Regions from separate parts of the Rhizobium gallicum bv. gallicum R602sp genome, predicted to be linked through region 2. Evidence: predicted binding sites of a transcription regulator. Region 2 holds the regulator's gene; the other holds the start of a gene.
What was found. Region 2 encodes HrcA, which represses chaperone genes, less so after heat shock. Its sites were predicted from a motif close to GTTAGCACTCNCNNNNNGNGAGTGCTAAC; they were not measured.

Region 1 (5,782 bases), 510 kb from region 2:
AGCCGGAACGAAGCGGGTCTCATCGATCGCGTTCAGCGCACGGGAGCGCAGCGTCGTTCCGTCGCCGAGCTCCTTGTCCATATGGACGAACCACTGCGGCGTGTTGCGGAAGATGACCGGCTTCTTCGAGCGCCAGGAATGCGGATAGGAGTGCTTCAGGCGGCCGCGTGCGAAGAGCGCGTGACGGGCGATCAACGCTTTGATGACGCGCTCATTGGCATCACCCTTCTTGCCGCTGTCGTCGATAACGCGCGCCGCGCCGCCCTCCGCGTCCGGGCCGAAGCCGGGCGCGTCGATGGTGAAGAAGCCGGCATCGTCGACCGGAAACGGGATCGTGGACGAGATGCCGCGCGCTTCGAGGTCCCGCATATTGTCCATCCAGGCATCGAAGTCCTCGCGACCGTGGCTGGGGGCGGTATGGACAAAACCGGTACCGGCGTCATCGGTCACATGCTCGCCATCAAGCAGCGGCACTTGGAAATCATAGCCGCCGCCCAGGCCGTGCAAGGGGTGCGCGCAGGTGACGGCGGCAAGTTCATCCGATTTGATATCGCGAACGAAATTGAAGGTCACTTTGGCCTTGGCAGCCGACTCCTCAGCCAGGCGCCTGGCAAAGATCAGCTTCTCGCCCGGCTGCGGGCCGAAGTCGTTCTCGGCGGTCGCAACTTCGTAGAGGCCATAGGGGTAGCGCGACGAGAACGCCACCGCGCGGTTGCCGGGGATCGTCCACGGTGTCGTCGTCCAGATGACCACGAAGGCGCCGGCCAGAGCGGCGGGGCCTTCCGCGACGGGGAACTTCACCCAGATCATATCGCTTTCGACATCGGCGTATTCGACTTCGGCTTCCGCCAGCGCAGTGCGCTCGACGACCGACCACATGACCGGCTTGGAACCGCGGTAGAGCTGGCCGCTTCTTGCAATCTTCAAAAGCTCGCCGGCAATGCGCGATTCGGCGTGGAAGTTCATCGTCGTATAGGGATTATCGAAGTCGCCCTCGATGCCGAGGCGCTTGAACTCCTCGGACTGAACCTTGATCCAGCCGGCGGCGAAGTCGCGGCATTCCTTGCGGAATTCGTTGATCGGAACTTCGTCCTTGTTCTTGCCCTTCTCGCGGTACTTCTCCTCGATCTTCCATTCGATCGGAAGGCCGTGGCAGTCCCAGCCGGGAACGTAGTTGGCGTCAAAGCCGCGCATCTGGAACGAGCGGTTGATGACGTCCTTGAGGATCTTGTTCAGCGCGTGGCCGATATGGATGTTGCCGTTCGCATAGGGCGGGCCGTCATGGAGGACGAATTTTTCGCGTCCGGCCGCGGATGCGCGCAGCTTCCTGTAGAGGCCCATCTGCTGCCAGCGTGCAACGATTTCCGGCTCCTTCTGCGGCAGGCCGGCGCGCATCGGGAAGTCGGTTTCGGGCAGGTAGAGGGTCTTCGAGTAATCGATCTTTTCGGCTGTGTCGGTCATGTTTCAGCAATCGTTTCTGGGCGCCTTCACGGCGCGACGGCTTCAAAAATGTCTGATGACGGAAGCGCTCGTTTGCCCAAGCGCCAAAAACCCGGACCTTCCGGCTCAGCGCGCGCGGAAGGCCGGGCCGATAATTCGCATCGCACTCGACAGCCGGACTTTATTCATAGCGGCGGTTCATAGGCGTTTTTGCCGGGAAAAGGAAGAGGGATTTGAGGCCGTGCCCACCGGCCATCGCGGCGTCAGACGAAACAAAGCTTAAGGTCGAGTTCGCCGAGCGGCCGGACACCGGCAAGCAGCGCCCTCGCCTCCTGCTCGTCACGCTTGATCTGCTCGACGAGCGGTTCCAGGCCGTCGAACTTCAGTTCGGGCCGCAGGTGGCCGAAGAAGGAGACGGAACAGGTCCGGCCGTAGAGGTCGCCACTGAAATCGAAGAGATAGGTCTCCAACAACGGCGCACCGTTTTCGATCACCGTCGGACGGCGGCCGTAGCTCGCAACTGCATCGTGGAGCTTGCCGTCGTCCAGGCGGAAGCGGACGGCGTAGATGCCGGCTGCAAGTTCGGCCTCCGGCGGAAGCTGCATGTTTGCGGTTGGAAAACCGAGCTCGCGGCCAAGCTTTTCGCCGCCGATCACCTCGGCCTCGATTGTGTAGCGGTAGCCGAGCTGCGCGGCGGCCTCGCTGACATCGCCTTCCTTCAACAACTCGCGGATGCGGCTCGATGAGACGACTTCGGCATTCTCGTCGCGGAAGGCGTCGATCAGCGTGACGCCGAAACCGTATTTATGGCCGGCATCCATAAGGAAGGCCGGGCCGCCCTCGCGATTCTTGCCGAAATGGAAGTCGAAGCCGGTGACGACTTCGGAGGCGCCCAGCCAGTCCTTCAAGATGCCGTGGATGAAGTCGTCCGGCGAGCGCTGCGAAAATCCGCGGTCGAAGGGATATTCGATAACGGCATTGAAGCCGATCGCTTCCAGGATGCGGGCCTTGAGGGGTGCAGGCGTGATGCGGAAGACCGGTGTTTCCGGCCTGAAGACCGTGCGGGGATGCGGTTCGAAAGTCAGCACCAGCGCCGGGATGTCCCGCTCTTTCGAGATTTCCAGCGCGCGGTTCAGCACCGATTGATGGCCGCGATGAACGCCGTCGAAATTGCCGATGGCAATCACGCCGCCCTTCAGGTGGGCAGGCAAGGGTTCGCGGGTTTCATTGCGGTGAAAAACGGTCATCGGCGGGCTTCTTCTTATGCGAGGCGGGGCATCCACCACTTGGGCGCGGCCTTCTCGCGTTCGAGATAGGCATGCAGGATCGCCTCGTCGGTCTCGCCGTTCAGCGTGTATTCCTTCGCGTGGATACCGCCGCTGATATAGAGGAGATCGAGGCCGTAATCGAGAGCGCCGTGCACATCCGTCGGCATGCCGTCGCCGATGGCAAGAATGCGGCTTTTCGGGAAATCGCCGTGGAGTTCGTGCGCGGTTGCCAGTACGGCGTCGTAGATCGGCGCGTGCGGCTTGCCGGCGATGCGGATCTCGCCGCCCAACTGGTGGTAATAGGCAGCCATGGCGCCGGCGCAGGGTATGATGCGGTGGCCACGTTCAACGACAAGGTCCGGATTGGCGCAGACCATCGGCACGTTGCGTGCCTGAAAATCCTTGAGCATATCGGTGTAGTCTTCCGGCTTTTCCGTCTCGTCGTCGAAGAAACCGGTGCAGACCACGGATTGAGCGTCCTTCGCATCGACGCGCTCGACGCCGAGACCTTCGATGATGGCCAGATCGCGATCCGGGCCAAGCAGGAACACCTTCTTCGGGCCTTCGGCGATCAGGCCGCGGGTGACGTCGCCGGAGGTGACGATCCGGTCATAGGCGCCGTCCTGGATGCCGATCTGGCGAAGCTGGGCGACGACCTGAGGCGCGATGCGCGGCGAATTGGTGATGAGGATGACGGCAAGCCCCTCGCCGCGCGCAGCTTCCAGAGCGGCAGCGGCCGTCGGGAAGGGATCGACGCCGTTGTGCAGCACGCCCCAGACATCGCAGAACACCGCATCATAATGGCTGGTGATCTCCGCAAAACTTCTAATCCGCTTGGCCATCCGATTTCCCGATTTGCTTTCAGTCAGGCGTGACATTGCAAAGGCATGCCGCGATGGCAAGGGGTTTCCGGGCGATCTTCAGCAAAAACCGTCGGACCTTCCACGACAGGAGCGCCACGCCGTTGACAGCCTGCGCGGGCACTCCGAAGCTCAGGCAACCGACACGCGTCGAATCGGGCGATGCTTCAAACAATTCCCGCCCTCTTCACAATTCCGGCGCAAAATTCCGTGATGGGTCTTCTTGACTCCTTCTGGAGCCATCCCTAAATGCTCGGCGCTAGCACTCCTCAACGGAGAGTGCTAACACTTATCCATGTGGGCCGTCCGGCCTGCGAATGTCATTTGATCGAGGGATTAGACAATGGCAAGCACCAATTTCCGCCCCCTTCACGACCGCGTCGTCGTTCGCCGCGTTGAATCCGAAGAAAAGACCAAAGGCGGCATCATCATTCCCGATACCGCTAAGGAAAAGCCGCAGGAAGGCGAAATCGTCGCCGTCGGCTCCGGCGCTCGTGACGAGTCCGGCAAGGTCGTCGCTCTCGACGTCAAGGCTGGCGACCGCGTTCTGTTCGGCAAGTGGTCCGGCACAGAAGTCAAGATCAACGGCGAAGACCTTCTGATCATGAAGGAAGCCGACATCATGGGCATCATCGGCTGATCCAGCCGGTCGCTTTTTACCGAAATCGCTGACAACCCTTCTCAGGAGTTTTCAAAATGGCAGCTAAAGAAATTAAGTTCGGCCGCACCGCGCGCGAAAAGATGCTGCGCGGCGTCGATATCCTCGCTGACGCAGTCAAGGTAACGCTCGGCCCGAAGGGCCGCAACGTCATCATCGACAAGTCCTTCGGCGCGCCGCGCATCACCAAGGACGGTGTTTCGGTCGCCAAGGAAATCGAACTGGACGACAAGTTCGAAAACATGGGCGCCCAGATGGTCCGCGAAGTCGCTTCGAAGACCAACGACATCGCCGGTGATGGCACCACGACCGCAACCGTTCTTGCTCAGGCCATCGTTCGCGAAGGCAACAAGGCCGTTGCTGCCGGCATGAACCCGATGGACCTGAAGCGCGGTATCGATCTTGCCGTTGCTGAAGTCGTCAAGGATCTCCAGGCCAAGGCCAAGAAGATCTCGACTTCGGAAGAAGTTGCGCAGGTCGGCACGATCTCCGCAAACGGCGACAGCCAGGTCGGTCGCGACATTGCTGAAGCCATGCAGAAGGTCGGCAACGAAGGCGTCATCACTGTCGAAGAAGCCAAGACCGCCGAAACCGAACTCGAAGTCGTCGAAGGCATGCAGTTCGACCGCGGCTATCTCAGCCCGTACTTCGTGACCAACCCGGAAAAGATGGTTGCTGACCTCGAGGACGCCTATATCCTTCTGCACGAGAAGAAGCTCTCGAACCTGCAGTCGATGCTTCCGGTTCTCGAAGCCGTCGTTCAGACCGGCAAGCCGCTGCTGATCATCGCTGAAGACGTCGAAGGCGAAGCGCTTGCAACGCTCGTCGTCAACAAGCTGCGCGGCGGGCTGAAGATTGCTGCCGTCAAGGCTCCGGGCTTCGGCGACCGCCGCAAGGCCATGCTCGAAGACATCGCGATCCTGACCGGTGGTACGGTCATCTCCGAAGACCTCGGCATCAAGCTCGAGTCCGTCACCCTCGACATGCTCGGCCGCACCAAGAAGGTTTCGATCTCCAAGGAAAACACCACGATCGTCGACGGCGCCGGCGCCAAGTCCGACATCGAAGGCCGCGTTGCGCAGATCAAGGCGCAAATCGAAGAAACCACCTCCGACTACGATCGCGAGAAGCTGCAGGAACGCCTTGCCAAGCTCGCAGGCGGCGTTGCCGTCATCCGCGTCGGCGGCTCGACGGAAGTCGAAGTGAAGGAAAAGAAGGACCGCATCGACGACGCCCTCAATGCGACGCGCGCTGCTGTTCAGGAAGGTATCGTCCCCGGCGGCGGCGTCGCCCTGCTGCGTTCCTCCGTCAAGATCACGTCCAAGGGCGTGAACGACGATCAGGAAGCCGGCATCAACATCGTTCGCAAGGCGCTGCAGTCGCTGGTTCGCCAGATCGCTGACAACGCTGGTGACGAAGCTTCGATCGTCGTCGGCAAGATCCTCGACAAGAACGACGACAACTACGGCTACAACGCCCAGACGAGCGAATATGGCGATATGATCGCCATGGGTATCGTCGACCCGGTCAAGGTCGTCCGTACGGCTCTGCAGAAT
Region 2 (5,782 bases):
ATATGAGATCGCTTCCTTCAGCTCCTTCTCCCATTCCCCGACGGTCTGGCCGGGGCGGGCATAGATCAGGTCGAAAGACATGCGCGGGAAGATGTCGCGCGCCAGCTTGATGGCTTTCAGTGCATCGGCCACGTCATGCAGGCGGCCGAGGAATCTCAGATCCCGGTCATTCAGCGCCTGAACGCCGAGCGACACGCGATTGACGCCTGCGGCGCGATAGCCGCGGAAGCGCTCGGCCTCCACGCTCGAAGGATTGGCCTCCATCGTGATCTCGATGCCGTTCGGCACATGCCAGTGCTTGGATATACCGTCGAGAATGGCCGAAACCGTTGCTGGATGCATGAGCGACGGCGTGCCGCCGCCAAGGAAAATGCTCGTCACCGTCTTCGGTCCGCTCATCCGGCGAACGGCAGCCATCTCCTTCAGGAACGCAGCGGCGAACCGCTCCTGGTCGACCGGCTGATGACGGACATGGCTGTTGAAGTCGCAATAGGGGCACTTCGCCGCGCAGAAGGGCCAATGCACATAGACGCCGAAACCGGGCTCGCCGGTATCGGGCAGAAGCATCGCATCGCGCGTCAAGCTTGGTGTATCGAGAATCTCCACGAACCGACCCTACGCTTCCAGGCAGGTTTCGACAAAGCGTTTGAATGCGCGCGCCCGATGCGACAGGGCTTGCGGCTTGCCAATGTTCCAGCCGTGCTTTTCCTCGGCACTCATCTCGCCGAAGGTGATGTCGTAACCTTCCGGTTGGAAGACCGGATCGTAACCGAAACCCTGGGTGCCGCGCGGCGGCCAGACGACGGTACCTTCCACCTCGCCGCGAAAAAGCTCCGTATGCCCGTCTGGCCAGGCGAGGCAGAGCACGCTGACGAAGCGCGCGCGCCGTTGTTCCGGCTTGGTGGCTCCGGCTTTGTCCAGCGCCTGTTGCACCTTTTCCATCCCGATCGCAAAGTCGCGCGTGCCGTCTGCGGTCTCGGCCCAGTTGGCCGTATAGACACCCGGATCGCCACCGAGCGCATCGATCACCAATCCCGAATCGTCGGAAAGCGCCGGCATCCCTGCTGCTTTGGCAGAGGCGAGAGCCTTGATCGTCGCGTTTTCCTCGAAGGTTGTGCCCGTTTCGTCAGGCTCGATGAAGTTGAGGTCCGCTGCCGATTTGGCGGTAAAGCCGAGCGGTCCGATCAGTTCCTGGATCTCGCGGATCTTGCCGGCGTTGTGGCTGGCGACGACGATCGTCTTCGTTTCAAGCGTGCGCATGGTCGGTCCTATTCAATGCCCCAGATTCTGGCTTCGGCGCATTCGAGGCTGTTTCCCGCGGGATCGCGGAAATAGATCGAGCGGCCGCCGTTCGGCCAGTGGACTTCGGATTCGATTTCGATGCCCGCGGCTTTGAGCTTCACCGCCATGGCATCGATGTTCTTACCAGACACCCGGAAACATGCGTGGCCCTGACCTTTCGTGCCGTGGGGCGGTACCTGCAGGGCATCGGCCGCTGGCGGTTTCACCGTTTCATCGGGGTTGAAGATCAACAGCACGCCTTGCCCGCAGCGGAAGAATACATGCCGGTTTGCGGCGCGCGTGATCTTGGCAAGGCCGAGCACGCCTTCGTAGAAGGCCTCGGCCTTGTCGAGATCCTTCGCATAAAGCGCGGTCTCCAGCATGCCTTCCAGCAGGGCAGTCATCCGGCGATGGCCTGTTTCTGCATGTCGACGAGCTCCACGATGCCGGTTTTCGCCAGTGTCATCAGCGCCGCAAATTCCCCGTCCGTGAACGGCGTGCCTTCGGCGGTTCCCTGAATTTCAACGATGCCGCCGGCACCCGTCATGACGAAATTCGCATCGGTTTCGGCCGAGGAATCTTCGAGATAATCGAGGTCGATCACCGGCTGGCTGGCGAAGATGCCGCAGGAAATCGCAGCGACATGATCCTTGAGCACGCGCTCGACCTTGATCATGTTGCGGGTTTCCATCCACTTCAGGCAGTCGTAGAGCGCAATCCAGGCTCCCGTAATGGAGGCCGTGCGCGTACCGCCGTCAGCCTGAATGACGTCGCAGTCGAGCGTGATCTGGCGCTCGCCCAGTTCCTTGAGATCGACGACGGCACGAAGGGAGCGGCCGATCAGGCGCTGGATTTCCTGTGTGCGCCCGCCCTGCTTGCCGGCCGCGGCCTCGCGTTTCATGCGCTCGCCGGTTGCCCGCGGCAGCATGCCATATTCGGCCGTGACCCAGCCCTTTCCAGTATTGCGCAGCCAAGGTGGCGTCTTGTCTTCCAGGCTTGCGGTACAGAGCACATGCGTATCGCCGAATTTGACGAGGCAGGAACCTTCCGCATGCTTTGAAAAATTGCGCTCGAAAGTGACTTTGCGCATCTGGTCGGTTTTTCTGCCTGAAGGCCGCATTGTGATCTCCTGAAGCACGACGCCGAAAACCGTAAAGCGGTTCTCGCAAAACATCATGCATGCTTGAATGGTGTCGACCGCTTCTACGATTGGCCGCAGCCATTTGCAAATTCCCTTTTGCTACGAGGGCGAGAACGGCTATATTTTAGGGATCGTCATCAGCAGCGCAGGTCTAAGGAAGTTCATGGGGTTCAGGTCGACGTCGGTTTCGGATGCCGTTGCTGCGCTGGATGAACGCTCCAAGGAAATCTTCCGCCGCATCGTTGAAGGCTATCTGGAAAGTGGCGAGCCGCTCGGCTCGCGCAATCTCTCCCGCATCCTGCCCATGTCGCTATCGCCCGCGTCGGTGCGCAACGTGATGAGCGACCTGGAGGAGTTGGGCCTGATCTACTCGCCGCATGTCAGCGCCGGACGCCTGCCGACGCAGGGCGGCCTTCGCTTCTTCGTCGATGCCTTCATGCAGGTCGGCGACCTTTCCGCCGAGGACCGTGCGAATATCGACCGCCAGGTCCGCCCCGAAAGCCGCGACAATCCGGTTGAATCGATGATGAACGAGGCAAGCCGGATGCTGTCGGGCATTTCGCGCGGCGCAGGGCTTGTCATCACCTCAAAGAGCGATCCGGTTCTCAGACACGTCGAATTCATCCGCCTGGAGCCCACCAAGGCGTTGGCAGTGCTCGTCGGCGATCACGATCAGGTCGAAAACCGCATTATCGAATTGCCGGCAGGTGTTACGTCGTCGCAGCTGACGGAGGCCGCGAATTTCCTCAATGCCCATATGTCTGGCCAGACATTGCCGGAATTGCGCAAGCAGCTCAGTCGCCTGAAGGAGAACGTCCGCCACGAGCTCGACGCGTTGTCCCGGGATCTCGTCGAGCGCGGTATCGCGGTGTGGTCTGGCGATGCGGACGAAGGCAAGCCGCCGCAGCTTATTATTCGAGGCCGATCCAATCTGCTCGATGGCCTGGCAGGCGCGGAAGACCTCGATCGTCTCCGCATGCTCTTCGACGATCTCGAAAAGAAGGACAGCCTGATCGAGCTGCTGAACCTTGCCGAAACCGGTCCGGGCGTGCGCATCTTCATCGGTTCTGAGAACAAGCTCTTTTCGCTTTCCGGCTCCTCGCTGATTGTTGCGCCCTATCGCGACGATGACGACCGCATTGTCGGCGCCGTCGGCGTCATCGGCCCGACACGGCTCAATTATTCACGCATTGTGCCGATGGTGGATTACACCGCCCAGCTGATCTCCCGGCTTGCGCGCGGCACGCTGTAAAAAACCCGGAATTTTTTCTTCTTTGTCACGCAGACTTGATTTTTTGCGGTCAAAGCTCGATATCGGGCGCATCCCAAGAGAACCCATTACCGGAGACCGTCATGACTGACGAAACGACGAAAAACGGATCTGACGCTGCCGCGGCTGAAGCCGCAGACGACGTTGCCGCAAACGTCGAGAACGAAACCACGGTGGAAGCGCCGCGCCAACCGGATCCGCTTGAAGTGCTCAAGGCTGAAAATTCCGAGCTGCGCGACCGCTATCTGCGCCTTGCCGCCGAAATGGACAATCTGCGCCGCCGCACGGAGCGCGACGTGAAGGATGCAAAGTCCTACTCGGTCGCGGGCTTTGCGCGCGATATGCTTGCCGTTTCGGACAATCTGCGCCGCGCGCTCGATGCCATCCCCGCCGAGGCGAAGGAAGCGGGCGAGACAGGCCTCAACACGTTGATCGAAGGTGTCGAGATGACGGAGCGCTCCATGCTCTCGGCGCTGGAGCGCCACGGCGTCCGCAAGTTGGATCCGATCGGCCAGAAGTTCGATCCGAACTTCCACCAGGCGATGTTCGAGGTTCCCAATGCCGAAGTGGCGAATAACACGGTCGTCCAGGTCGTTCAGGCAGGCTTCACGATCGGCGAGCGTGTTCTTCGTCCCGCAATGGTCGGCGTGGCCAAAGGCGGCCCGAAGGCAGCAGATGCAGACCTCAACACAGCGTTCACCGAAAAGGACGCCTGATCTTCTTTTCAGGCGCCTTTCATAATCAGTCCGAAAATCAGATGCGGGCGAAGCGCTCGATCATGAGATCGAAGAAGCCGTCCGCATCCACATAGCGCATCACCTTGGCATTGCGCTTGCGGTCGGTCACATGCCACCAGTCGACCACCGTCATGCCAACGGTCAGCTCCGACTTCACCTCGATCTCGACATTGCAGTCACGGCCCTTGAAGAGTTCGGGCTTCAGTAGGTAGGCGACGACCGCCGGATCGTGCAGAGGCCCACCGTCCGAACCATACTTCTCGACATCGAAGCGCTCGAAGAATTCCAGCATTTCGACCATTGCTTTGGCCGGTGCCGTGCCGAGATCGGCCATGCGTTTGACGCGATCCTTCCGTGTCAGCAACTGATGTGTCACGTCGAGCGGCATCATCACGATCGCTATGCCGGAACGAAAAACGATGTCGGCTGCTTCCGGATCGACATAGATGTTGAATTCGGCGGCGGGCGTTATGTTGCCGCCCTCGAAGAAGCCGCCTCCCATCATCACCAGTTCACGGATGCGCGGAATGATGTCCGGCGCCTTTTGCAAGGCCATGGCGATATTGGTAAGCGGTCCCAGCGTGCAGAGTGTCACCGTGCCTTCCGGCTCGCCGCGAAGCGTCTCGATGATGAAGTCGACCGCGTGCTGTGCCTGCAGCGGCATCGTCGGCTCATCGAGCTCCGGTCCATCGAGGCCGGTCTTTCCGTGCACGTGCTCGGCCGTGACCAGCTTGCGCGCGATTGGCGCGTCGGCGCCTGCGAAAACCTTCGTGCCGGGTCGTGCGCAGAGCTCGCAGACGATGCGCGCGTTGCGGCTCGTGTAGGAGAGCGGCACGTTGCCTGCGACGGTCGTGACGCCGAGCACCTCCAGCTCTTCGGGGCTGCCGAAGGCAAGCATGATGGCCGCTGCATCGTCCTGGCCGGGGTCGGTGTCGATGATGATCTTTCTGGGGGTCGCCATTGCGTTGCTCCGTCTCAAGGTGCACGTCGTCGTGGCAGGCACCATTCGTTTATTTTTCCGTCGCAGATCGGCGCAGCCGCTGCGCTCGACGATGTGATGCGAGCCGCCATGATTTTTGTCAAGCAACGGCCCCAATCCAACCGTCTTAAATTCATGTGACTGCGATGCGCCGCATATGTCTTGCGCGAAAGGCACACGCTTCCCATATTAACGGCGTCCGGATGCTACGCTTAGGTCCGGGAAGGTCGCTTGGATCAAGGACTTTGAAAGATGAGCCGCATGACACCTTTCGCCAGCCCGCTGCTTTTGGGCTTCGACGCCATGGAAAAGACGCTTGAACGCATTTCCAAGGCAAGCGACGGTTACCCACCCTATAATATCGAACGTATCGC

Region 1: a site for HrcA is predicted at 3,827-3,855, ahead of groES (co-chaperone GroES). Genes of this name have one in related genera too.

The regions. Positions count from the first base shown of each region.
Region 1 is NZ_CP006877.1:893,732-899,513, reverse strand. It holds gene ileS (isoleucine--tRNA ligase) at 1-1,461, opposite strand, end outside; gene RGR602_RS04405 (bifunctional riboflavin kinase/FAD synthetase) at 1,704-2,687, opposite strand; gene RGR602_RS04400 (TIGR01459 family HAD-type hydrolase) at 2,702-3,550, opposite strand; gene groES (co-chaperone GroES) at 3,912-4,208, shown strand; gene groL (chaperonin GroEL) at 4,265-5,782, shown strand, end outside.
Region 2 is NZ_CP006877.1:382,519-388,300, forward strand. It holds gene hemW (radical SAM family heme chaperone HemW) at 1-606, opposite strand, end outside; gene rdgB (RdgB/HAM1 family non-canonical purine NTP pyrophosphatase) at 616-1,260, opposite strand; gene RGR602_RS01935 (VOC family protein) at 1,269-1,685, opposite strand; gene rph (ribonuclease PH) at 1,682-2,401, opposite strand; gene hrcA (heat-inducible transcriptional repressor HrcA) at 2,586-3,674, shown strand; gene grpE (nucleotide exchange factor GrpE) at 3,776-4,408, shown strand; gene RGR602_RS01955 (nucleoside hydrolase) at 4,446-5,390, opposite strand; gene RGR602_RS01960 (Hsp20 family protein) at 5,661-5,782, shown strand, end outside.